3 regions of the Arthrobacter sp. 10L430 genome follow, and region 1 is predicted to be linked to each of the others. Evidence: riboswitches for the same ligand, from Rfam matches in the RefSeq annotation. Region 1 holds a riboswitch; each other region holds the start of a gene.
The links. A riboswitch is a leader RNA that binds a small molecule or an ion and turns the genes downstream of it on or off. The one in region 1 is predicted to bind S-adenosylmethionine.

Region 2: it holds a riboswitch for S-adenosylmethionine, as region 1 does, so the genes downstream of both, metX (homoserine O-acetyltransferase MetX) here and AC1DDG_RS01245 (aminotransferase class V-fold PLP-dependent enzyme) in region 1, are expected to answer to the same signal.
Region 3: it holds a riboswitch for S-adenosylmethionine, as region 1 does, so the genes downstream of both, AC1DDG_RS12115 (DUF1737 domain-containing protein) here and AC1DDG_RS01245 (aminotransferase class V-fold PLP-dependent enzyme) in region 1, are expected to answer to the same signal.

What each region holds. Positions count from the first base shown of each region.
Region 1 covers NZ_JBFTJD010000001.1:280,478-285,573, reverse strand. The annotation lists gene aroA (3-phosphoshikimate 1-carboxyvinyltransferase) at 1-861, shown strand, start outside; gene rsgA (ribosome small subunit-dependent GTPase A) at 845-1,960, shown strand; gene hisN (histidinol-phosphatase) at 2,027-2,839, shown strand; SAM riboswitch class IV at 3,009-3,122, shown strand; gene AC1DDG_RS01245 (aminotransferase class V-fold PLP-dependent enzyme) at 3,158-4,567, shown strand; gene AC1DDG_RS01240 (class I SAM-dependent methyltransferase) at 4,644-5,096, shown strand, end outside.
Region 2 covers NZ_JBFTJD010000002.1:185,896-190,991, reverse strand. The annotation lists gene AC1DDG_RS03125 (CPBP family intramembrane glutamic endopeptidase) at 103-882, shown strand; gene AC1DDG_RS03120 (VOC family protein) at 981-1,619, opposite strand; SAM riboswitch class IV at 1,807-1,922, shown strand; gene metX (homoserine O-acetyltransferase MetX) at 1,935-3,116, shown strand; gene AC1DDG_RS03110 (MFS transporter) at 3,355-4,737, shown strand; gene AC1DDG_RS03105 (zinc-dependent alcohol dehydrogenase family protein) at 4,833-5,096, shown strand, end outside.
Region 3 covers NZ_JBFTJD010000011.1:135,626-140,721, forward strand. The annotation lists gene AC1DDG_RS12110 (NtaA/DmoA family FMN-dependent monooxygenase) at 1-1,199, opposite strand, end outside; SAM riboswitch class IV at 1,387-1,502, shown strand; gene AC1DDG_RS12115 (DUF1737 domain-containing protein) at 1,516-1,824, shown strand; gene AC1DDG_RS12120 (rhodanese-like domain-containing protein) at 1,821-2,240, shown strand; gene AC1DDG_RS12125 (O-succinylhomoserine sulfhydrylase) at 2,241-3,449, shown strand; gene AC1DDG_RS12130 (hypothetical protein) at 3,471-3,656, opposite strand; gene AC1DDG_RS12135 (transketolase) at 3,838-5,096, shown strand, end outside.

The sequences.
Region 1 (5,096 bases):
GAGGTCCGCGGCGGCCATCTCGTCATCGACGCGAGCGCGTCATCCCAGTTTGTGTCCGCGCTGCTGCTCGTCGGCGCACGCTTCACCGAAGGCCTGCATCTCGAACACTCCGGAGACGCTGTCCCAAGCCTTGACCACATCAACATGACCGTGGCCGTGCTGCGCGGCGTGGGTGTGGAAGTGGACGACTCCACTCCGAACCACTGGATCGTCAGCCCCGGGCCGATCCGTGCCTTTGATGAGAAAATCGAACAGGACCTGTCCAACGCCGGGCCGTTCCTGGCCGCGGCCCTCGCCTCGGGCGGCACTGTGCGGATCCCGGACTGGCCCGAACACACCACCCAGGTGGGCGATCTCTGGCGGAGCATCCTGACGGATATGGGCGCGTCCGTGACGCTGCAGGACGGAACGCTGACCGTCACCGGAGGCAGCGAGATCACGGGCGCCGACTTCGCGGAAACGAGCGAGCTCGCCCCCACTGTCGCTGCGCTCTGCGCCCTTGCCACCGGCCCGTCACGGCTTAGCGGCATCGCACACCTCCGCGGGCACGAGACAGACCGCCTTGCCGCACTCGTCACGGAAATCAACCGGCTGGGCGGAGACGCCGAAGAGACGGGCGACGGGCTGATCATCCGGCCCGCAAAGCTTCATGGCGGTGTGGTCCGCAGCTACGCTGACCACCGGATGGCCACTGCAGGCGCCATCCTCGGACTGGCCGTGAAGGGCGTCGAAGTCCAGGACATCGGCACAACGGCCAAGACCATGCCGGACTTCCCGCAGCTGTGGGCGGACATGCTCACACAGCGGACCGGCCGCACCCAGGGGAACGACGCAGGGACCAGCGGTGGCACGCAGCACTGAGTCCTGGGACGAATCCGACGTCCGGATCCGCCCGAACAAGAAGGGCTCCCGTCCGCGCACCAAAGACCGTCCCAGCCATGACGATGCCGTCACCGGACGCATCATCACCGTTGACCGTGGCCGGTACACGGCAGTGGTGGGTGAGGACTCCGGCGACGAGCGGACGATCATCGCCGCCCGTGCCCGCGAGCTCCGCCGCTCCCCCGTGGTTGCCGGCGACTTCGTATCTCTCGTGGGTGACGTGTCAGGTGCTCCGGACACGCTCGCCCGGCTCGTAAAGATCCAGGCCCGGAAAACGCTCCTGCGCCGGAGCGCGGACGACACTGACCCGATTGAACGCGCTGTGGTGGCCAACGCGGACCAGCTGGTCGTCGTGGTGGCCGCCGCCAATCCGGAGCCCCGCACCGGTTTCATCGACCGCGCGCTGGTGGCCGCCTACGACGCCGGCATCGAGCCGCTGCTGCTCGTGACGAAGGCAGACGTCAAGGACCCCACCGAGCTGCTGGACAACTACCGCCATCTCGACTTCCCCGTCATCATCAGCCGCACGGCGGACTCTGCGGCGTCGGGCATCGACGCCCGCTCCGATGATGGCCTGTCCGCACGCCTCGACCTTGACGCCGTCTCCCAGCTGCGCGCCCACCTGGACGGCAAGGTGACTGTCATGCTGGGCCACTCCGGCGTCGGCAAGTCCACCATGGTGAATGCGCTGACCGGCGCGGAGCGGGCAACCGGCGGCGTTAACGCCGTGACGGGACGCGGCCGGCACACGTCGTCGTCGGCCCTCGCGCTCAAGCTCGCGGACGCGCCCACCGGGAGCTGGATCATCGACACCCCGGGGATCCGCTCGTTTGGCCTCGCGCATGTGGACCCGGACCGAATCCTGCATTCCTTCCCTGACCTGGAGCCCGGCACCGAAGCCTGCGAACGCGGCTGCAAGCACGATGCAACCGCCGTCAACTGCGGCGTGGATGCCTGGGTGGAAGCCGGCCATGCAGGCCCTTCCGGGCCTGCGAGGCTAGCGTCCCTGCGCCGCCTGCTGGGCACCGATCCGCGCATGGAGGCCCAGGAAGCCAAGGAACTGGGAAGCGTCAGCTAGTCTCCCCGGCGGCTCCGGCATGCGGACATCCCCGCCCCGCCGGTCCTTTGACGGTAGTTTGGAACCATGACCCAACCCGCTTCGAGCTACAACGATGACCTGCGACTGGCCCATGTACTGGCGGATTCCGTGGATGACCAGACCATGAGCCGGTTCAAGGCGCTGGACCTTAAGATCGAAACCAAGCCCGACCTGACGCCGGTCACGGATGCCGACAAAGCCGCCGAGGAGTCCATCCGGGGCCAGCTCTCCCGCTCCCGCCCCCGCGATGCCGTCCTCGGCGAGGAGTTCGGCAGTTCGGGCCACGGTTCCCGGCGCTGGATCATTGACCCCATCGACGGCACCAAGAACTTCGTCCGCGGGGTGCCGGTGTGGGCCACGCTGATTGCGCTCGTCGATGAAGGCGAGCCCGTGGTGGGTGTCGTCAGCGCCCCGGCACTCGGCAAACGCTGGTGGGCAGCCAAGGGCGCGGGCGCGTACATGGGGCGCTCCCTTGCCGCAGCCACCCGGCTGAAAGTCTCGAATGTCTCAAATCTTTCGGACGCTTCGCTGTCCTACTCGAGCCTCGGCGGCTGGAAAGAACGCGGGAACCTGGACGAGTTCCTCGCCCTCACCGAAGACGTCTGGCGTACCCGCGCCTTCGGGGATTTCTGGTCCTACTGCATGGTGGCGGAAGGGTCCGTGGACATTGCCTGCGAGCCGGAACTGAACCTGTATGACATGGCTGCGCTGGTGCCCATCGTCACCGAAGCCGGCGGCCGCTTCACCTCGCTTGAGGGAACCGACGGCCCGTTCGGTGGCAACGCACTGGCCACAAACTCCATCCTTCATTCGGAGGTCCTCAAGCGGCTCAACCCGCAGCTGGACGACCTGCTGTAGTTCGGTCCAGCAAACTTTCGAAGAATTTTCGACGGCGGGCGTCCCCTCAGGAGGGCGTCCGCCGGCGTATCTTCGGCATTCCGGCCAGATGAAGCGGGGCTGTAACAAACCGCTTAACATTCACGTTGGCCTTTTCCATCGCCCGCCGGGATGTCCTACGCTCTTTACAGGTCACGAGTGCCAGCGCGAAACCCCGGTTTGCTGGCCGGCAACCCTCCATTCGCGGTGGGGTGCCCCGGGTGACGACCAGGCCGGTCCGGAACGGACCCGGCAAGCGCGGATCCCCGTCACAAAGGGGTCCTTTCACAGCGAGGTCCCATGACTACTGCAACGTTCTCCTCCAACACCGGCGCCGGCCTGCTCGACGATCGCATTGCCGCTGCCGGACGGCCGCTGGCCGCAGTTACCGGCGCCGAGATCCAGGCTCCGCTGATCCAGGGCGGCCACGTGCGTTACGCCAACCTCGATTACGGCGCGTCGGCACCTGCGCTGTCCGTGGTGTCGGCTTACCTCAACGAGATCCTGCCGTTCTACGCCAGCGTGCACCGCGGCGCGGGTTACGCATCGCAGATCAGCACGTCGGTCTATGAGAACGCCCGGAACATCGTCCGCGACTTTGTCGGCGGCCGCCCGGATGACTCCGTAATCTTCACGCGCAACACCACGGACTCCCTCAACCTGCTGGCAGGCTGCCTCCCGGTGGAGGACCACCACCACACGGGGGAAGTCCTGTACCTCGACATCGAGCACCACGCCAACCTGTTGCCCTGGCAGGGCGTGCCGCACCGCAGCGTGGTGGCATCCGCCACCCTCGAGGCCACCATCGCCAGCCTCCGGGCTGAACTGGAGCACGGCGACGTCAGCCTCCTCGCCGTGACCGGCGCCTCCAACGTCACCGGCGAAATCCTGCCGATCCGCCGCCTCGCCGCGCTGGCGCACGAGTTCGGCGCCCGGATCGTTGTGGACGCGGCACAGCTCGCTCCGCACCGCCGCATCAACATCGCCGCGGACGACGTCGACTATCTCGCCTTTTCCGGCCACAAGCTCTACGCGCCGTTCGGTTCCGGCGTCCTGGTGGGACGCCCTGACTGGCTCGACGCCGGCACGCCGCACCTTGCGGGCGGGGGCGCTGTCAGTGAAGCCCGGCTCGACGGCGTCAGCTGGACCACCGGCCCCGCCCGGCATGAAGGCGGTTCGCCCAACGTCCTGGGCGCTGCCACCCTGGCCCGCGCAACGCAGGTGGTCGCTGCCCTGGACCAGGAGCGCTGGCACGCCCACGAGGCGGCCATCCGGTCCTTCCTCGTCGAGGGGCTGCGGAGGATCGAAGGCGTCACCGTGCACCAGATCTTCTCGGACACCGACGCGGACAACGACACGATCGGCGTAGTGAACTTCTCCGTGGAAGGCTACGACGCCGGCCTGGTGGCGGCCTACCTTTCCGCCGAACACGGCGTCGGACTCCGCGACGGCCGCTTCTGCGCCCACCCGCTGCTCAAGCGCCTGGGACTTCCGTCCGGCTCCCTGCGCGCCAGCTTTGGCGTAGGTTCGCGGCTCGAGGACGCCCAGCGGCTCCTCGCCGGCATCGAGGAACTGCGCCGCACCGGCCTTGGCTGGGACTATGTGGTGGACTCGGGACGCTGGGTTCCGGCCAACGACACCCGCAGCTACCCGGACTGGGCACCCAACACGCCCGGCACCGCCGGCGCGGCCCCCTGCGCGCTGGACTGATCCCGGCACTCCGCCAGGGCGCTCCATGCGGTAAATTCGAAGGGTAAATTTTCAGCCTGCCCTAAGGAGACGGCGCGTGGCACGCGGTGGCCCCAAACTCGACCAGTGGCGGCGTCAGGAACTCGGGCAGAGTTTCCAGGACGGCGGCGAACACTACCACCGCGTCCGTCCCGGCTACCCTGCCGAGTCCGCGGACTGGATCATTCCTGCCGGCGCCCGGACAGCTGCTGACATAGGCGCCGGTACCGGCAAGTTCACCGCCTTGCTCGTGGAACGCGGCCTGGCGGTCAGCGCCGTGGATCCCTCGCCGGACATGCTTGATCAGCTCCGCGTTGCCTATCCGGCTGTGGCGGCGGGTGAGGGCACCGCTGAGGAAACGGGACTGCCCGGCTCGGCCTTCGACGTCGTGACGGTGGCACAGGCATGGCACTGGTGCGAGCCGCTGCGGGCCAGCAGTGAAATCGCCCGGATACTGAGACCTGACGGAGTGCTCGGCCTGATCTGGAACCAGCTGGATACGTCGGTGCCA
Region 2 (5,096 bases), on a different contig from region 1:
TCCCCAGCATAGGGGCCGCCGCGGAGGAGACAGGTTCCTGAAGTACTACAGTGTCCGGAAGCCAAACAGGAAAGTACCAGCAACTGCAGGCAAGATAGGAACATGTTGGTTCCTTCCCGCCGTCGCCTGCGGATCGAAGTCTGGATAGTCCTGGGACTGTCGTTGGGGCAGTCCGCCGTGTACTCCGTGGTGCAACTCCTGGACAAGATGACCCGGGCGCCGCTGGCGCAGGGCACATCCACGCTGAACCGCTCGCAAAGTACACGGGAATATTTCGATCTGACGTACCAACTCCTGGACATCATCTTCGCGCTGGTGCCCCTCTTGCTGGTGATCTACTTCCTGACGGAGCACCGCCAGACGAAGGCAGGAACGGGCTACGTGGGTGGCTCTGCATTCCAGAAGCTGGGTTTCAATTTCGCCCGCCCCGGAAGGGACCTGCTGCAGGGCGTGGGGCTGGCCGCTTTGATCGGCATACCATCACTGGGCCTCTATGCGGCGGGGCGGGCGCTGGGCATCACGACGGCGATCATCCCCAGTGCCCTGAACGCGTACTGGTGGACGGTTCCCGTGCTGATTCTCTCCGCGGCGCGGCACGCGGTCGTCGAGGAAGTCATCGTGGTGGGCTACCTCCTGGACCGGTTCGGGAAGTTCGGCTGGTCCATGCCGCTGTCAATCTTTGCCAGTTCCATGCTCCGCGGCAGCTACCACCTGTATCAAGGGTTCGGGCCCTTCATTGGCAACGCCATCATGGGCGTGGTGTTCGCCTGGGTCTACACCAAAACCCGACGGGTGATGCCCCTGGTCATAGCCCATGCACTGCTGGACATTGTGGCGTTCGTCGGCTTCAGCCTGTTCGGAAAGGCCGTCGGGCTGGGCTAGGCATTGGGTAATCAGGCGTTAAAGTAATTCGGCCGCCATCGGTGGGTGACGTCGTTGGCACCCGCTGATGGCGGCCGAAGCTTGTTGGCAGCGCTGCGTCAGATTGTGACGGCGCCCGCTGCAGTTTCAAACGTGACGGACAGGATGCCCGGGGTTCCGTGCGGAGCCACCCAGTTCACGGCGACGTCCTCGAGGGGCCGCTCTACAGGTTCGCCGAGCCATTCGGTAACGCGCTCGGCGGAGCCTGCGATGGTGAGACTGGACATCTTGACGTTGCTGTCATAGGCGTTGGACGGGTGAAGCCCCGGATCGCCTTCCCACTTGAGCATGTACGGAACCTGCGGGTCTGCAATGAGGCCCAGGATTCCGATCTGCTTCCACACGAGTTCACGGCCGTCCGGGAACTTGCGGTTGCCGTTGACGGCGGAACGTCCCAGACGGTCCTCAAACGGGGCGAGGTCGTCCACTTCGACGCACCATCCCATCCAGCCGCCACCGGCAGCGGACCGTGCGCGCACGGCCTGCCCGAACGGAGCTTTATCCGACGCCGGGTGGTCCAAGACCTCCACGACCTCAAGGTACTTGTGCCCGGCGAGCGGGATAATCATGTTTCGGGTTCCGAAACGGGGGTGCACTCCACCCTTCACGGCTTCGACGCCGAGGGCGGACGAAATACGTTCGGTGGTGGCAGCCAGGCCATCGTGTTCACAGGCGTAAGAGACGTGATCCATGCGCATGCCCTCATCTTGGCATCTTGTGACGCGGCTCTCAGCTAAGGGCAGCCTAACCCTCATGGGACGTCCGGGCTGTGCGGAAGTTTCGTCGCAAGCTTTGAACGGCTTTGGCTCCCGATGGTGTTGCCGGGAGTCACACAGCCGTCACAATCTTCGCGTGGGCGGCGCCCTCTTTCGTAAACTTGCCCTAGGTCATGAGTGCCAGCAACAGCCCCGGCTTGCTGGCCGGCAACCCTCCTTCCGCGGTGGGGTGCCCCGGGTGAAGACCTGGCCCGCCGGTCAGCTGGCGGCGGGCAAGCGCGTAGAAGAGGTTTACCTATGACGATTTCCGTCACCCGCACAGAAGTTCCGAATGTCGAAGTTACGGATGGCGCTGCGGTTCCCGTTGGCACCGCGGTTACGGACGGCACGGCAGTTAAGGATGGGACAGTCCAGTACGTCAGCATCGGCAACCTTGAGCTTGAGGCCGGCGGATTCCTGCCCGACGTTACCCTCGCCTATGAAACCTGGGGGACGCTCAACGAGGACTGCTCGAACGCCATTCTCGTGGAGCACGCCCTGACGGGCAGCACGCACGTTACCCGCGGCACGGATGACGAAGAAGGCTGGTGGGAGCAGCTGGCCGGTCCCGGCGCCCCGGCGGATACGGACAGGTTTTTCGTCGTCTCCATCAACATCGTCGGCGGCTGCTACGGATCCACGGGGCCGTCGTCGGCTGCTCCGGACGGCAGGCCGTGGGGTTCACGCTTCCCGCTGGTCACGCTCCGCGACACCACCGCGGCCGAAGCGCGGCTTGCGGACCAGCTGGGCATCAGCAGCTGGTACGCCGTCCTTGGCGGCTCCATGGGCGGAGCCCGGGCGCTGGAGTGGGCCGTCACCTACCCGGAGCGGGTGCGGCGCTGCGGCGTTATTTCCATCGGCGCCAGCAGCACGGCCGAACAGATCGCCTTCGCGCAGGCACAGACGCTGGCGATTCGGCAGGATCCTCACTTCAACGGCGGCGACTACTACGCCGGCCCGGTGCCCGAGGCCGGACTGGCGCTGGCACGGCGGATTGCGCACATCACCTACCGGTCCGCGCAGGAGCTGGATTTCCGGTTTGGCCGGAACGCCCAGGCCAGCGAGGCGCCGTTGCAGGCGGATGCCCTTGCTGCCCGCGGCCGGTACCAGGTGGAAAGCTACCTGGACCACCAGGGGAGCAAGCTCGTGGGGCGCTTCGACGCCAACAGTTACATTGCAATCACCGAAGCGCTGATGAGCCACGACATCTGCCGCGGGCGCGGATCGCTGAAGGAGACTCTGGCGCGGACCACCGCCGACTTCTTTATTGCGGCCGTAAGCACAGACCGGCTTTACTTCCCCTCGCAGTCCCGGGAGCTAGCAGACGCACTGCCGGGGGACGTGGACGTCCATGTGATCGAGGCGCCGATCGGCCATGATGGCTTCCTCACCGAGATTGGGCAGCTGGACGCGCAGCTCCGGGGAGTCTTTTTCGCCTGAATCTTGCTTGAATCTTCGCCTGAGCCGACGCTGAGCGGACGCTGCACCCAAGCTGGACACCCTGGCGCCAGCATCTCCCGAATGTGCATTTATGCAGATGCGTTCTGCACTTTTTGTCGTTGAGCTTGCAGCAATGGCAGACCATACTCGTTGGAACCGGTGATTCGTGGTGCACATCACACACGTCCGCCAAAGTCAGGTCCCAGTGGCGTCGAGGGAGACGCCGAAGGAGTTCACAATGAGTACGGAAAACTCCGCCGCAAGGCGCGTAGAGGAACCCGATGTCAAGGCATCAGGCCTAAAGAAAGTCGTTACGGCCTCCATGGCCGGCACAGTAGTCGAGTGGTATGAGTTCTTCCTCTATGCCTCCGCAGCCACCCTGGTGTTCGGCAAGATGTTCTTCCCCAATTCGGGGACGGAGCTGGACGGGATCATCGCCGCATTCGTCACGTACGCGGTCGGCTTCGTTGCCCGGCCTATCGGCGGCATCGTCTTCGGCCACTTCGGGGACAAGTTCGGCCGGAAGCAGCTGCTCCAGCTGAGCATCATTCTCGTGGGCATTTCCACGTTTGCGATGGGCTGCCTGCCCAGCTTTGCGCAGATCGGCTACTGGGCACCGGCCCTGCTGGTGTTCCTGCGCTTCGTCCAGGGCTTCGCCGTCGGCGGCGAATGGGGCGGCGCAGTGCTCCTCGTGGCAGAGCACAGCCCGAACAAGTCGCGCGGGTTCTGGGCCAGCTGGCCGCAGTCCGCCGTTCCGATGGGCAACCTGCTGGCCACCGGCGTCCTCTTCACCCTGTCCTCCACGCTGTCGTCCGCGGACTTCCTCGGCTGGGGCTGGCGCGTTGCGTTCTGGCTCTCCGCGGTGATCGTCATCATCGGCTACTACATCCGCACCAAGGTCCAGGACGCACCCATCTTCCTGGAGGCCCGCAAGGAAGTCACGGTCGAGAAGAAGGGCTACGGCGTAGCCGAAGTGTTCAAGCGCTACCCGCGCGGCGTCTTCACCGCCATGGGCCTGCGGTTCGCGGAGAACATCCTCTACTACCTCGTCGTTACGTTCTCCATCACCTACCTGAAGGTCGTGGTCCAGACCGACACTGCCCGGATCCTGCTCCTGCTGCTCGTGGCCCACTTCATCCACTTCTGCGCCGTGCCGCTCGTGGGCAAGCTCTCCGACTCATTCGGCCGTCGCCCGGTTTACATGGCCGGAGCGATTCTCGGCGGAACCTGGGGCTTCTTCGCCTTCCCCATGATGGACACCGGCAATGACATGACCATCCTCGCGGCGATCACGATCGGCTTGCTGTTCCACGCCCTGATGTACGCAGGGCAGCCGGCGATCATGGCCGAGATGTTCCCAACCCGGATGCGCTACTCAGGCGTCTCCCTCGGCTACCAGGTGACGTCGATCGTCGCCGGTTCACTGGCGCCGATCATCGCCACGTCGCTGCTCGGCAGCTTCAAGTCCTCCACCCCTGTTGCCCTTTACCTCGCGGCAGCCTGTGTGGTGACCGCCGTCGCGGTGTTCTTCCTCAAGGAAACCCGCGGCGTCTCGCTCCGGGACGTCGACGCCGCCGACGCCCGCGGCACCGCCGACCTCCTGGCGGCTGCGAGGAAGTAAGCGCGGCCATAGCCAGAAGCAGCTGCCCGGACCCGCGACTGACGCAGGCCCGGGCAGCTGTGTGTCAGCCATCGATGCAGAAGACAGGAATCACCATGCGAGCAGCCATCCTTTATTCCACAGTTCCGAGTCCCACCGATTCCTCCGGAACCAGCTACGCGGAGGCGAAGCCGCTCGTGGTGCAGGAACTGGACCGACCGGAACCGCGCGCCGGAGAGCTCGGCGTTGCCATCACGTACTCCAGCCTTTGCCACTCAGACCTGTCGGTGGTGGACGGCTCCAGGGTGAGGCCGCTTCCCATGGCGCTCGGGCATGAGGCCGTGGGCCGCGTCGTGGCCATGGGAGCAGGCATTACGGAC
Region 3 (5,096 bases), on a different contig from region 1:
CCGTGGACAGTGGCCGGATCAACGAAGCCGGAGAAGAGGAAGCCGTCCCCGCCCACCGCGGCGCCCGTTTCCTCAAGGTGGTCCGCGATTTCCTCGGCTGTGCCGACGATGCTGTCCCCCGCGCCGCCGCTCCGGGCCTGCAGGACTTCACGGAGGGTCGAGCCCGGCGGGGCAGCCTTGGAGAAGTGCTCCAGCGTTCCCTGGTTGCTGTTGGTAGTGAGGTCCGGCAAGGGCTCGTCCAGGTCGAACTGTTTGAAGTCGATGACGGACAGGTATGAGATCGAGTTGAGCTGGCTGTCGATGTCCCGCTGCGTGAGTTCCTTCCGCGCGGCACGCAAGTCCTCCGCCTCTGCTTTGGAGCCCACCACAGTGGGTTTGAGCACGAACAGCACCTTGACGTCGTCCGGGTTCCGGCCGGCGGCGGCCGCCTCGGAGCGGATGGAGTCGCGGTAGGCCTTCATGCCGTCGGCTCCGCGGGCCAGCGCAATGGCGACGTCGGCATTGCCACCGGCGAACGCCTTGCCGCGCGGGGAAGCCCCGGCCTGCACCAGCACGGGCTCCTCCGGCAGGGGTGCCGTGTTCAGCGGACCCCGGACCTTGAAGAACTCGCCGGCGTGGTGGATGGGCCGGACCTTGGTGTGGTCAGCGAAGACGCCGCCCTGGGCGTCCTCCACGATGGCGTCCCCGTCCCAGCTCCGCCAAAGCTTCCGGACCACGTCCACGAACTCCTCGGCCTTCTCGTAGCGGAGGTCGTGCTCGATCTGCTGGTCCAGGCCGTAGTTCTGGGCGGCGAGGTCGCTGCCGGACGTCACCACGTTCCAGCCCAGCTGCCCGTTGGAGAAGTGCTGGAGCGTGGCCAGCAGCCGGGCCGCGGTGAACGGCGGATAGAACGAGGCACTGACGGTCGGCACGATCCCCAGGTGCTCGGTGGCGGACAGCAGGTACGGGACGAGGGCCAGCGGATCGTGCTTCGGCGCGAACGATGCCTGCGCCAGGCTCACCTCCGCGCTGCCGCCATAGGTGTCCGGGACGGTGAGGGAGTCCTCGATGATGAACAGGTCCAGGCCCGCCCGCTCGAACTCCCGCACGGCATGCTGGTACAGCGAGGGCTTCTTCCAGTCGTAGCCGATGCCGTAGCCCGGCGTCCCCCAGCCCTGCACCCCGAAGCCGTGGCCCACAAACCATCCAAAATGCAGCATGGGACTGACTGTATTGGCGTTCGACGCATTCACTGTTGCCTGGTTTCATCCGGCGTTACGGTGGTTCATCTCCCGTCATTATCCCCCCGGCCAGCGGCTTTGTAACCGAAGCAACCGGCGTCGAGCGTTACGGAACATGACGACGGCGGCGGTGCCAGCCGCCGTCGTCGGTGTTACGTTTTTGGGGAGTAATGAGAACCGGCGCCAAGCCCTGACTGGCCGGTCGGCAACCCTCCCTTTCGCGGCGGGGTGCCTCAGGTGAATACTCGGCATATCGACCACTTCGAGCTGCAAGCGTGAGAGAAGGAGATCCGTCATGTCGGACGCCCCCGCCGGCGACACCCTGCCGTCCCAGCAGGATAAACCTGAGAAAAAGCTGTCCTACCGCCTGATCACGGGACCGGACAACCGCGACTTCTGTGAACGCATCTCCGCTGCCCTGGCGGAGGGGTATGTGCTGCACGGCAGCCCCGCAGCCGCCTTCAACGGCAGGGACGTGATCGTGGCGCAGGCCGTGATCCTGCCCGCCGCCATCGCCACGGCCGACGCAGCGGTGGCCACCGCCGTGGACCGGCTGGACTCGGACGATGACCTCAACGCCGAAGCGTTCGAGGGCCACGCATGAGCTACGCGGGAGACCTCACGCCGCAGGAGGCATGGGCCAAACTCGAAGACGGCGCCATCCTGGTGGACGTCCGCACCGAGGGCGAATGGGCCCACATCGGGATCCCGGAAACCGCAACCGCAAACGATCAGCGGAATGACCCGCTGTTCATCCAGTGGACCTTCCCGGGCGGCATCCCCAACCCTGCATTCATCGAGCAGCTGAAGCAGCAGGCTCCGGCGGACACCTCCACGGAGCTCGTTTTCCTCTGCCGGTCCGGCCAGCGCTCCATCGCGGCCGCCGTCGCAGCGACCCAGGCGGGCTTCACCTCGTATAACGTCCTCGAAGGCTTTGAAGGCGAACCGGACCGTTACGGCGAGCGCACCGTCAACGGCTGGAAGAACCGCGGCCTCCCAACGAACCTGGGAAAGAACTAAGTGACCTTCAATCAAGATGCCGCCGGCTGGAGCCCAGAAACCCAGGCCGTCCGCGGCGGGCTGGACCGCACCAACTTCCAGGAAACCACCGAACCCATTTTCCTGACCTCGGGCTTCGTGTACGAGTCCGCTGCCGCGGCCGAGCGGGCCTTCACCGGCGAGGACGAACGCTTCGTCTACTCCCGCTACGGCAACCCGTCCGTGGCCACCTTCCAGGAACGCCTCCGCCTGCTCGAGGGCACCGAGGCGTGCTTTGCGACGGCGTCCGGCATGTCGGCGGTATTCACCGCCCTGGGTGCCCTGCTGGGTGCCGGGGACCGTGTGGTGGCCGCCCGCTCGCTGTTCGGCTCCTGCTTTGTGATCCTGAACGAAATCCTGCCGCGCTGGGGCGTGGAGACGGTCTTCGTGGACGGACCGGACCTGGAGCAGTGGCGCGCTGCCCTTTCGGAGCCCACCGCCGCGGTCTTCTTCGAGTCGCCGTCCAACCCGATGCAGGAGATCGTGGACATCGCCGCCGTCAGCGGACTGGCCCATGCGGCCGGCGCCACCGTCGTGGTCGACAACGTCTTTGCCACACCCCTGCTGCAGCGCTGCGGCGACCTCGGCGCGGACGTGATCGTCTACTCCGGCACCAAGCACATCGACGGCCAGGGCCGCGTGCTGGGCGGCGCCATCCTCGGCACCAAGGAATTTATCGACGGGCCGGTCAAACAGCTCATGCGCCACACCGGGCCCGCACTCTCCGCGTTCAACGCCTGGGTGCTCACGAAGGGCCTGGAGACCATGGCGCTGCGCGTAAACCACTCCTCGGCCACCGCGCTGCGCCTGGCCGAATGGCTTGAAGAACAGCCCGCCGTCAGCTGGGTCAAGTACCCGCTGCTGAAGTCCCACCCGCAGTACGAGCTGGCCGCAAAGCAGATGAAGGCCGGCGGCACCGTGCTCACACTGGAACTCGCGACGTCGGGCGGCCGGTCCGGCAAGGAAGCCGCCTTCGCGCTGCTGGACGCGCTGAAGATCATCGACATCTCCAACAACCTGGGCGACGCCAAGTCCCTCATCACCCACCCGGCCACCACGACGCACCGCGCCATGGGCCCGGAAGGCCGAGCAGCCATCGGGCTCAGCGACGGCGTGGTGCGGCTGTCGGTGGGCCTGGAGGATCCGGAAGACCTGATCGCGGACCTGGAGCAGGCGCTCAAGCAGATCTGAGTGAGCTTGCAGCCCTGAAGCCTACTGCTGGTAGGTGATGTAGGCCTCGTACTGCACCCGCCACTTCTCCGGGTCCTTGGGATCAGGAATGGTGGTGGTGAGGAACTGAACGCTTGTCACCTGGCCCTTGAGGTACTTCAGCCATTGGGTGACTTCGTGCGCCACGTCCCGGTCGAGCTGGGCTACGTGGTGGACTTGCATAGCCATGGGAGCCTCCTTGATTGGTGGGCTGACTTTACTACCGGCGCCACCACACAGCCACCCCTCACACACGTCTATGGGCGGTGCCGGACAACTCGCGTCTTCCGCAGGCACTGGCTTGCGGGTATGACAGGTATAGGCGTTCCGGACACGAGGGCGCCTTTGAGCCGGCGAAAGGTGATTTGCGATGACCGAACATCAGGGACTGGCCCCGGCGCCGATGACCGCAGCACAGGCCGGCGTCATCGGGAGCCTGGCCGCTCAACTGCGGGTGGACTCCATCCGGTGCAGCACACAGGCCGGGTCCGGCCATCCCACGTCATCATTGTCGGCTGCGGATCTCATGGCCGTCCTGCTCGAGCGGCACCTCCGCTATGACTGGGACCAGCCATCGCTGCCTGCCAATGACCACCTCATTTTTTCCAAGGGCCACGCCTCCCCGCTGCTGTACTCCATGTACCGGGCGGTGGGCGTGGTCGATGAGGACGAACTGATCAATACCTACCGGCAGTTCGGCGGCCGCCTGCAAGGCCACCCCACACCGGTCCTGCCCTGGGTTGATGTGGCCACCGGATCATTGGGCCAGGGCCTGCCGGCCGCGGTGGGCGTGGCACTGGCCGGACGGTACCTGGACCGGCTCCCGTACCAGACGTGGGTGCTGTGCGGGGACAGCGAACTGGCCGAAGGGTCCATGTGGGAGGCCCTGGACAAGGCCGCCTACTACAAGCTCGGCAACCTCACAGCCGTCGTGGACGTCAACCGCCTGGGCCAGGACGGGCCCACGGAACTCCAATGGGACATGGACCGGTACGCCCGGCGCGTGGAAGCCTTCGGGGCCGACGCCCTCGTCATCGACGGCCACGATCTTGCCGCGATCGACGACGCACTCACCCGCGCGCGCTCCAATCCCGACCAGCCGACCGTCATTCTGGCGAAAACCATTAAGGGCAAAGGCGTGCCCGAAATCGAAGACCAGAGCGGCTGGCACGGCAAAGCCCTTCCGAAGGACATGGCCGAACGCGCCGTGGCAGCCCTCGGCGGGCCCGGCAGCCTGCGGATCACCACGGCTCTGCCCGAACCGGGCACACCCGCCATCACCCCAAACCCCCTGGCATCTGTCCGCCTGCCCCGCTGGGAGGTGGGCGACGAGGTGGCGACCCGGGCCGCCTTTGGTGCCGCTGTATCCGCGCTGGCCGCGCGTCCCGAAACCGTCGTTCTGGACGGCGAAGTGGGAAACTCGACCCACGCCGGTGAATTCGAGGACGCCGCCCGGGAACGGTACTTCGAAATGTTTATCGCCGAACAGCAGCTCATCGCCTCCGCCGTCGGGCTCGCGGTCCGCGGCTACGTGGCGTTCGCGGCCAGTTTCGCCGCGTTCCTGATATCCCGGCCCTTCGACTTCATTCGGATGGCCGGCGTCTCCCAGGCCAGCATCCGGCTGGTTGG